3 regions of the Paenibacillus kandeliae genome follow, and region 2 is predicted to be linked to each of the others. Evidence: riboswitches for the same ligand, from Rfam matches in the RefSeq annotation. Region 2 holds a riboswitch; each other region holds the start of a gene.
What was found. A riboswitch is a leader RNA that binds a small molecule or an ion and turns the genes downstream of it on or off. The one in region 2 is predicted to bind glycine.
Positions count from the first base shown of each region.

Region 1 (3,283 bases), on a different contig from region 2:
GATCGGCTGTATGAATGTTTGGATCATCACGAGGAATGGGAGCAGGGCTGTGTGATCCAGATGCAGGACGAGCGTTTGTTATCTCTACATGTAACCCCGATTACGGATGCGGCAAGTGGGGCGGATCAAGGGTTTTTGTTGATTTTCCGTGATTGTACAGAGGAGAAGAGAGTCAAGCAGCTGCAAAATGAGCTGATTGCTGTCGTATCGCATGAACTGCGTACACCGTTATCCGCGATCATGGGCTATATTGAAATGTTGTCGATGTACGACGATATTCCGGCAGAGCGACGGCGCGAATTTATGAATACGATTCAGTTTGAAGGTGGGCGCTTGTCTAGACTGCTGGATGAATTTCTGGATAGTCAGCGGATTGAGGCAGGGCATGCCGAGTATCTGATGAGCTATATTCAGCTGGATGAATTGGTACAAATGATTTGCTGGCAGTGGGATATTCAGTCTCGTGATCGACTGCATGTAGAGCTGGAGCAGCAGGAGCTGTATGTATGGGGCGATCACAATCGTATGATTCAGGTAATTAGTAATTTGATAGGCAACGCACTGAAGTATTCGCCAGAGGATCGTCCGGTCGATATTCGGGTACGTCGGCAGGATCGTCAGGTGCTGGTGGAGGTAGAGGATTATGGTATTGGTATCTCTGAGCAGGATCAGCCACGTATTTTCCAAAAGTTCTTCCGTTCCGGTTCCACCGAATCGCGGCGGATTCGTGGTACAGGTCTAGGACTGTTCATCGCTCAGCGTATTGTGAATGATCACAAAGGTGTGCTCAGCTTCACTTCATCGCGGGGCAAAGGCTCGGTATTCGTCATTCGTTTGCCGCTGCTGGAAGTATCTGAGGAGCTGACAGATTGATGCGCATGGTACTCATATAACAAGAAGGTTGACCGCATATGTCAGATATGCAACTTATTTTCCCTATGGCAATTGACAGCGTTCAGCGGCTGGATTAAGCTAGGAATGATCAGGAACATGCCGGGCATTCGGCGGTGTTCATTTCAACCTATACATGCGAATGAAGACAGCGGGAGAGTTAGCGGAGGTACGCAATCCGCCACCGAAGGAGCAAGCAGCCGCCAGCCAACGGTCTGCCAATCTCTCAGGTATCAAGAACCGCTGCCGGACGCAACTCTGGAGAGAGCATTCAGCCACCCAAGGGGTACAACGGATACGACATCATCATCCGTCCAAACTCTCAGGTACACGGGACAGAGCATACAGGCCGCCGCAGGTCCTGCTCTGTCCTTTTTGATGTGCTTGTTGGGTGGAAGATTATATGTGATCGGCATATCATGTACATGGACAGATCAGCAATACCTGCTCAATTATGCAGCAGCGGAAAAGAGGAGTCATATGCGTTTTAAAAATGTGTTCAACATTATTGGACCTTCCATGGTCGGTCCATCCAGTTCTCATACGGCAGGTGCTGCACGATTGGGCAGAGCAGCACGTCAGTTGCTTGGACAACAGCCAGAGCACGCGGACATTATTCTGTACGGTTCCTTTGCGGAAACGTACTGGGGACACGGCACCGATCTGGCGCTGGTGGGCGGTCTGCTGGATTACAGCACCGATGATCCCCGTCTGCCGGATGCAGCGGAGGAAGCGGATCGGCTGGGCATGACCATTCATTTTGATAAAGGATCAGGTAATTATCCACATCCGAACTTTGTACGTCTGCGACTGCGTGCTGGCGAACAAACTGCCGAATTGGCGGGCGCATCGATCGGCGGCGGAAATATCGAGATTCATGAGTTAAACGGCTTCGATCTCAAAGGTTCGGGACAATATCCGACACTGGTCGTCGAGCATATGGATAGCAAAGGTGTGTTGGCGGATATTACGCGCACATTGAGCGAGGCGGAGCTGAATATCGGCTTTATGGACGTGGATCGCAAATCGCGCAGCGGCGAAGCGATGACACTGATTGAACTGGATGGTGTACCCACAGATGGGGTATTAACTCATATCGTTACATTACCGCATGTTACCCGTGCGGGTGTTATTGATTTGGACTAAAGGAAGAAAGGAGGAAATCATATGCAATTTCGCACATTAAAAGATATTGTCCGGCTTTGCGAGGAACGTTCGTGCAGTATTGCCGAGCTGATGATTGTAGAGCAGGTGAAGGAAACTGGCGTAGAGCGCGATGAAGTTATTGCGCAGATGGCTGCTTATTATGAGGTGATGAAAGAAGCTGTTCACCGCGGCATTCACGAGGATACGGTATCTCGCAGCGGCTTGACCGGCGGTGATGCACGCAAAGTGTACGAATACTTGAATGGTGGAGAAACGGCATCCGGTGCGTACTCTACGCGTGCGATGTCCTATGCACTGGCGGTATCTGAGGTCAACGCGTCGATGGGACGTATTATTGCTACGCCGACAGCCGGTTCATGCGGTATCATTCCGGGCGTCTTCGTTAGCACCCAAGAGCGCTTCGGTTGGAGTGATGAACAGATGGTGCTGGGGCTATTCGCCGCTGGTGCGATCGGTTACGTGATCGCTAACAACTCATCCATTTCCGGTGCGGAGGGCGGCTGTCAGGCAGAGGTCGGTTCGGCAATCGGTATGGCAGCTGGAGCGGTCGTGGAGCTGCGTGGCGGTAATCCAGAGCAGGCAATGCACGCGGTCGGTCTGGCATTGAAAAATACACTCGGTCTGATCTGTGATCCTGTTGCTGGATTGGTGGAGATTCCGTGTATCGTGCGCAATGGTCTGGGCGCTGTGAATGCACTTGCTGCTGCCGATATGGGTCTAGCAGGCGTACGCAGTGCAATTCCGTCAGATGAAGTGGTTGATGTGATGCTACAGGTAGGTCGCTCGATGCCAAGCGAGCATCGGGAAACAGCGCGTGGCGGTCTGGCACAGACACCAACAGGACGCAAAATCACCGAAGAACTACGTCGTCGTCGCGAAAGCAACGGCGTATAATCTGCTGCAAGTTACTAGCTAATTATATATACAACAAAAAGAGACTGTAGCGATATACAGTCTCTTTTTGTTGTATGGTATGGCAAGAAGACGCTAGATCTATCAAGCTGGTGATTCTTCAGATTCCATTCTAGCAACAATATCAGCAAATAGAGGCTGTAATCCTTCCGCTTGTGCCTGCCGAATAAACACAGGTGTAATAGACAGTGGCGCATCGGCTTGCACCACCTGCCCGCCCTCATGCTGGCTGCCTGTCCACGCATTCACCCAATGTGTGCCAGATGGCAGATAGACAGAGCGACTGCGCTGCCCTTCTTCCAAAATAGGTGCA
Region 1 is NZ_JBFDUZ010000001.1:2,983,881-2,987,163, reverse strand. It holds gene ABXR35_RS12675 (ATP-binding protein) at 1-873, shown strand, start outside; glycine riboswitch at 1,034-1,144, shown strand; gene sdaAB (L-serine ammonia-lyase, iron-sulfur-dependent subunit beta) at 1,372-2,037, shown strand; gene sdaAA (L-serine ammonia-lyase, iron-sulfur-dependent, subunit alpha) at 2,059-2,952, shown strand; gene ABXR35_RS12660 (TIM-barrel domain-containing protein) at 3,055-3,283, opposite strand, start outside.
Region 1: linked by a shared signal. The riboswitch ahead of sdaAB (L-serine ammonia-lyase, iron-sulfur-dependent subunit beta) and the one ahead of ABXR35_RS21140 (amino acid permease) in region 2 are both predicted to bind glycine.

Region 2 (3,283 bases):
AACGCGGGACGCGTTTCGCCAGAGATTAGCATGATCACCAGAATGCCTGCAAACAGCGCCAGCACCACATAATTGATCCACGGTGTAAACGGTGCTTTGAAGCGCGACGTTGCATGCAGCTCTGGACGGCTTCGTTTATACCGGATATGGCATACCAGAATTACACCCCACACCCAGATAAAGCAAATCGCACTAATCGTCGTCACAATTTCAAATGCCTGTCCCGGTAACAGCTTGCTCAGTAGCGCACCACCCGAGATGACAAGCGTAGATAGGAACAACGACTGACTTGGTACATGATTGCGGTTTAGTCTGCCCAGTCGCTGTGGAGCCTGCCCTTTATGGCTCAAATTGTACAGAATACGACTCGTCGAGAACATACCGCTGTTACAGGCGGAAGCCGCCGACGTCAGCACGACAAAGTTGATAATGCCCGCCGCCACCGGAATACCGACCAGTGTAAAGGTGCGGACAAATGGACTTTCCGCCGGGCTGAGCTGTGTCCACGGATTGATACACAGCAGCACGAACAACGCGCCTACATAGAAGAACAGAATACGTAGCGGAATCTTATTAATCGCCGATGGAATGCTTTTCTCTGGGTTGGCAGTTTCCGCTGCCGATACACCCACCAGCTCCACACCGACATAAGCGAATACGACCATTTGGAACGAGAATAGGAAGCCAGATACGCCATTTGGGAAGATACCGCCATGCTCCCACAGATTACGTACCGATACCGTACCTGCGTCTGTACGGAAGCCCATAATGAGTAGCACAATGCCTAGACCGATCAGTGCCACAATCGTAATCACCTTAATCAAGGCAAACCAGAATTCCAGCTCCCCGAAGTTTTTGACGGTTAACAGATTCAGTCCAAGCAATACGATCAGGCACAGCACCGCTGGCATCCACTGGGGAATATCAAACCAGTACTGCACATACACACCAACCGCGATCACATCCGCCATCGCCGTCATAATCCAGCAAAACCAATACGTCCAACCCGTTATAAATGCCGCACGCGGTCCCAAATAATCCTCTGCAATATCGGTAAATGACTGATAGCCCGCCTTGGATAATAGCAATTCTCCCAGCGCCCGCATCACAAAGAAAATCGCCATCCCGACGATCAGATACGTGAGGATAATCGACGGTCCTGCCTTCTCAATCGCTTTGCCGGAGCCGAGAAATAATCCCGTTCCAATCGTTCCTCCAATCGCAATCAACTGAACATGCCGGTTAGCAAGCTCTCTTTTTAGTCCTGTCTGTGTCATCGTGTTTCCCCCTCGATCTCCTGATCTGTCTGTAAAAACCAATAAAAAAAGAGACTGGATATCATCCAATCTCTCAGCGCACAAGAATAACAAAATATATACATGCCCCGCAGCATATACCTCGCCGCATGACACATATGTATTCGTACTCTTCTGTCCTTTTGCCTGAGATTGTGAACCCTTCGGCGCTGCGGTATATCCGCAGTCTCTCCAGAAGCTGCTCCTGCTGTAGTGTGATCCACAGCAATCATAGCCCTTGAATATATGCAATTATTGAAGCATTACTGCCATTTCGATATGTTAACATATTACCGCCAATGTGAGCAATGGATCAGTGAAAAAAGTTACACATCCATCTCCTGCTCCAAAATGACTTGCTCAATCCCCAGCAAGATCACCTTTAATCCAAAATCGAACGCCCGATCACTCCCCATCAGCTCAAACAGCTGATTGTGGAACATCCGCCGGAACAGCCATACATCCTCATCGCGCATCGAATCCATCACCTGCGTCATATGGTCGCTCATCGTAGACTGCTGTTCCTGACTCATGATCTCCACATTACGCATATGCTGATACTGATCCAGTACAAAATAAAACACAAAATTCACCAGCGTCGTCACGACCTGCATCTTCTGATCCTGCGCCAATGGCGTTTCTTCGACGCATGCTAGCATCCGGTTAGTGAAACGGATAATGTCTGGATCATGCGGCAGTGTCATCATCATGATCTGCGTCGAGCACGGGTAGCGATTCAATACCACGCGCGTCGTGACTGCCAACTCGGTTAGCTGCTCCTTCCAATTCCCGTCGCTGTGCAACTCATCCACGATCACCTTGGATACATGATTCGCTAGACGCTGGTACAGCTGTTGCTTGCTTTTGAAATGCCAGTACAGCGATGGCGCCTGAATGCCGAGCCGGTCGGCAAGCCGCCGCATACTTAACTTCTCAATCCCATCTTCCCCCAAAAGCTCCCACGACGCTTCGAGAATCTTGTCCTCCGAAATTTGAGGCTGCTTTTTCATCTATATCCATCCTTCGAAAAAATTTATCTAACACTGTAAGTTTGTGCTTTACAACCCATCCATCCCATGATACCATCTAACACTGTAAGGCACAAACTAACAGTGTAAGGCAAAAAATGATAGAAAGCAGGAATCCATATGGATACAGAAAATCTGCATTACTTTGAAAAAGCCCCTATCGCCAAAGCCGTCGCTCACTTTGCCATTCCGATGATGCTCGGTACATCCATGAGCGTGATCTATTCTCTTCTGAACGCTTATTTCCTCGGTACGCTGCATAATACAGCCATGCTGACGGCGCTGGCATTGACGCTACCGTTGTTCGCGATTATCATGGCACTCGGTAACCTGATCGGTATGGGCGGCGGTACATTTATCTCTCGTCTGCTTGGCGACAAGCGATATGACGATGCCAAGCATGTCTCGTCCTTCGCCTTTTACAGCAGTCTGCTGCTCGGTCTGCTCGTTATTCTGGTCGGTTTGCCGCTGGCGGATCTCATCACATCGGGTCTAGGGGCAACGAGCGAATCGTTCGCTTTTACCAAAGATTACGTCACCGTCATGCTGATTGGCTCTCCCGTTGTCGTCCTATTCTTCACCTTGGAAAATATCGTGCGTGCCGAGGGATCGGCAATCACCTCTATGATCGGTATGATCCTGAGTGTGATCGTCAATATTGTGCTGGATGCCCTCGCGATCTTTGTTCTTCACTGGGGCGTGATCGGCGTAGCTACAGCGACCGTTGTAGCGAATCTGGTCGCAAGCGCCTTTTACACGTATCATCTGGGGTTCAAAAGCACCTTTCTGAGTGTGTCGTTGAAATGGTTTAAAGCGAGCCAAGAGATTATGAGCAATGTGTTCAAAATCGGCGTGCCTGTGTTTGTGATGAGTGTCTTTCTTGGTGCGATGTCGCTGATTCTGAATTATTTTCTGATTCAATACGGCGATGCTTCCGTCGCTGCATACGGCATCTCGTCG
Region 2 is NZ_JBFDUZ010000005.1:255,565-258,847, forward strand. It holds gene ABXR35_RS21140 (amino acid permease) at 1-1,277, opposite strand, end outside; glycine riboswitch at 1,421-1,501, opposite strand; gene ABXR35_RS21145 (TetR/AcrR family transcriptional regulator) at 1,622-2,305, opposite strand; gene ABXR35_RS21150 (MATE family efflux transporter) at 2,444-3,283, shown strand, end outside.

Region 3 (3,283 bases), on a different contig from region 2:
ATGGTGGAGAAAGCGACGATTTTGCTGCGGCGAGTTGCGGAGGCTGCCAGCGAAGCGGCTTCTGCCAGTGCGGTAGCACCATCATACATACTAGCGTTGGCAACTGCCATACCAGTTAATTCACAAATGTACGATTGAAATTCAAAGATCGCCTGCAATTCGCCTTGGCTAATCTCTGGTTGATACGGAGTATATGCTGTATAAAATTCCGAACGAGAAATCACGTGATTGATCACAGACGGGATATGATGATCGTAAATGCCTGCACCGAGAAAGCTTGTATACCGATCTGTATCGGCATTGCGTCCTGCCAGTGTGGACAGATGGCGGGTGAGTGCATATTCGTCCAGCATGCCAGACATAGGCAATGTACCTTCATAACGAACAGAAGCGGGAATGTCCTTGAATAGTTCCTCAATGGAAGAAGCGCCGACAACGGCTAGCATGTCCTGCTCATTTTGTGGCGTCATCGGGATATAGCGATGGGATTTCATGTGCTGTACTCCTTTCGGCAGTATCGCTGCCGGTTAGTATGGAATTGCCATGACGTGCAATAGAACAGAGGAAAAGGGTTCAAATCGTAGTTCACATTTATACATTCACGGGTTGACGCTTATAAAAAGGAGCCTTCACGACTTCTGCCTTCAACATCTTGCCACGAATCTCAACTTCAACTGGTGTACCCAGTGCAGCGCTGTCTGCTTCGATCAGTGCCAGTCCCAGATTGCGCTTCAATGTGGGCGACTGTGTACCTGTAGTTACTTCGCCAATCTGACGTCCATCGCGGTAGACCGGATAATGAGAGCGGGGAATGCCGCGGTCAATTAGCTCAATACCAACCATTTTGCGCGGTGCGCCGTTTTCCTTTTGCCCAGCCAGTACATCACGTCCGATAAAATCGCCTTTGTCCAGCTTCACGAAGAAACCGAGCCCAGCTTCCAGCGGTGTAATATCCGCAGACAGCTCCTGTCCATACAGCGGAAGCTTCGCTTCAAAGCGCAGCGTATCCCGCGCGCCTAGCCCGCATGGAATCAATCCATCCGATTCGCCCATTTCCAGCAGCTTGCTCCAAATCACATCTGCGTGTGCAGCCGGTGCATAGATCTCATATCCATCTTCACCGGTATAGCCTGTGCGGGAGACGATCACTTCCACATCAAACAGCTTCGCTTCTGCTACAAAGGAAAAGCCGGGTAATGCAGCGTACGTGTCGCTTGCCGTTGCTTTGGAGAGAATGGAAGCGGCTTGTGGTCCTTGCAGGGCAATCAATGCTGTTTGCTCCGAAATGTCCTTCAATTGTACGCCTTCGGGCAAATGCTGACGCAGCCAAGCGATATCCTTATCGATATTGGACGCGTTCAGCACGAGCATATAATGCTCCTCACCGATGCGGTAGACAAGCAGATCATCAACCACTCCGCCGTTGTCATAGCACATCAGCGTATACTGTGCTTGTCCGTCCTGTAAACGGGACACATCGTTGGTCAACATATGCTGCAAATAGCGTAATGCCCCATTGCCGCTAATGATCACCTCACCCATATGGGATACATCGAACAATCCGGCGCGCTCGCGTACAGCCTCATGTTCCTTTTGGATGCCGTAAAATTGTACTGGCAGTTCCCAGCCGCCAAAGTCGATGCAGCGCGGGGAACCGGATTGTTGGTATAACGGGAAAAGCGGAGTTCGTTTCAATTCAGTCATGTGTATTCACCTCGAATTGGTAGTGGTAACGATGAAGCTGGAAATGATGGGCATGCGTTTCATTTTCAAATGGGATGCCAACGTATTCATCATGTTGACTTGATTGAAAGAGGTATACAAGCACAAAAAAGACAGGAAGAGAAGGGAAAGAAACCGACACGTCGCCCGTTATTCATTCCCTTTTCTCCCTGTCCTTGATACCTGAGAGTTACCTCGCTGATCATTCTCGCCGACTATACAACATCTGTCGGTGATCTAGAATGGTTCAAAACAAGTTTCCCCTTGGGTGATCCGCTGTGCATTCATCACTGATCTGCACCGGATGCTCTCCAGAGTTGCGTCCGGTACAGGTCCCTGATACCTGAGAGATTCACCGTCTCCGGCTTACTCCTTCGGCGCCGCCATCGGTGTGGCAGTCTCTCCCTGTACGTTCATCCGCTCACATATGATGTTATGTATTTCCGAACATTCAACACTAGGAAAGCTAAAATTGTATGTTTATTATATTAATACTTGATTGAGTAAACGATGTCAAGCCTCTTGACAGTGCCAACTTCCTTACTATACTCTTGTGGCATTGAGCAAAATGCAATCACGACATGGAACCGGAGGAGCATAATCATGAGCGAAATTAAGGATCAATTGTTGTACAGTGAGGAACACGAGTGGGTAGAGCGTATTGGTGATGATACAGTACGAATTGGTATTACTGACTTTGCCCAGCATCAACTGGGGGATATTGTGTTTGTTGAATTGCCGGAAGATGGTCGCAATGTAAGCGAGAATGAAGTCGTAGGCACAATCGAATCTGTCAAAACAGTATCCGATCTGTTCTGTCCAGTGGCTGGTGTTGTTAGCCGTCTGAATCCCGATCTGGAAACCGAGCCGGAGCTGGTAAACACAGACCCTTACGGTCGTGGTTGGATGCTAGAGCTGAAGGTGGATGGCGATCTGGATGCTGCTCTGTCTAAACTGCTGGATGCGGCTGCTTATAGCGCACACGCACAGGATTGATCAGCAGCGTAATCGTTTCAACATTCGTATTCTAGCGCTTTGATGCTCCACATCTAGCATCGCTACTGCTTGAAATATGCTTATGGATGACTCCGATAGGCTTGCAGTAGATCATACAAGCATTCTTTGCCGTTATCTCCATTCCATCTGGAATGTGATGACGGCTTTTTTACGTGCTTGAATGTCGTATATAGAATCTTTTCCTCATGATTCCATACTGTACGTATTCCATATGCGTTACCGAACTCCTTTGCGTTTACTTAAAATATAGAGCTTATTTCTATAAAATAATTTCTTGGAAATCAATTCTTGCAAGATAAAGACACCGACAATCGTAAGCCTATGCTGCAATACGCTGAGAATCGTAATCCTAGCTTGCTTTTTCAAACATCTATCCTGTATCTACACATCGAGAGGAGCCATTCTATGACTAATTCTATTCATACTTCAACCGCCACTGATAGCAAAATCATCCTGATTACAGGTGCCAATTCCGGTATGGGACTCGCTTCAAGCATCGCTCTTGCCAAACAAGGGCACCATATTATTATGGGATGCCGCAATC
Region 3 is NZ_JBFDUZ010000001.1:3,155,818-3,159,100, reverse strand. It holds gene gcvPA (aminomethyl-transferring glycine dehydrogenase subunit GcvPA) at 1-494, opposite strand, end outside; gene gcvT (glycine cleavage system aminomethyltransferase GcvT) at 592-1,704, opposite strand; glycine riboswitch at 2,043-2,139, opposite strand; gene gcvH (glycine cleavage system protein GcvH) at 2,326-2,718, shown strand; gene ABXR35_RS13405 (SDR family oxidoreductase) at 3,145-3,283, shown strand, end outside.
Region 3: linked by a shared signal. The riboswitch ahead of gcvT (glycine cleavage system aminomethyltransferase GcvT) and the one ahead of ABXR35_RS21140 (amino acid permease) in region 2 are both predicted to bind glycine.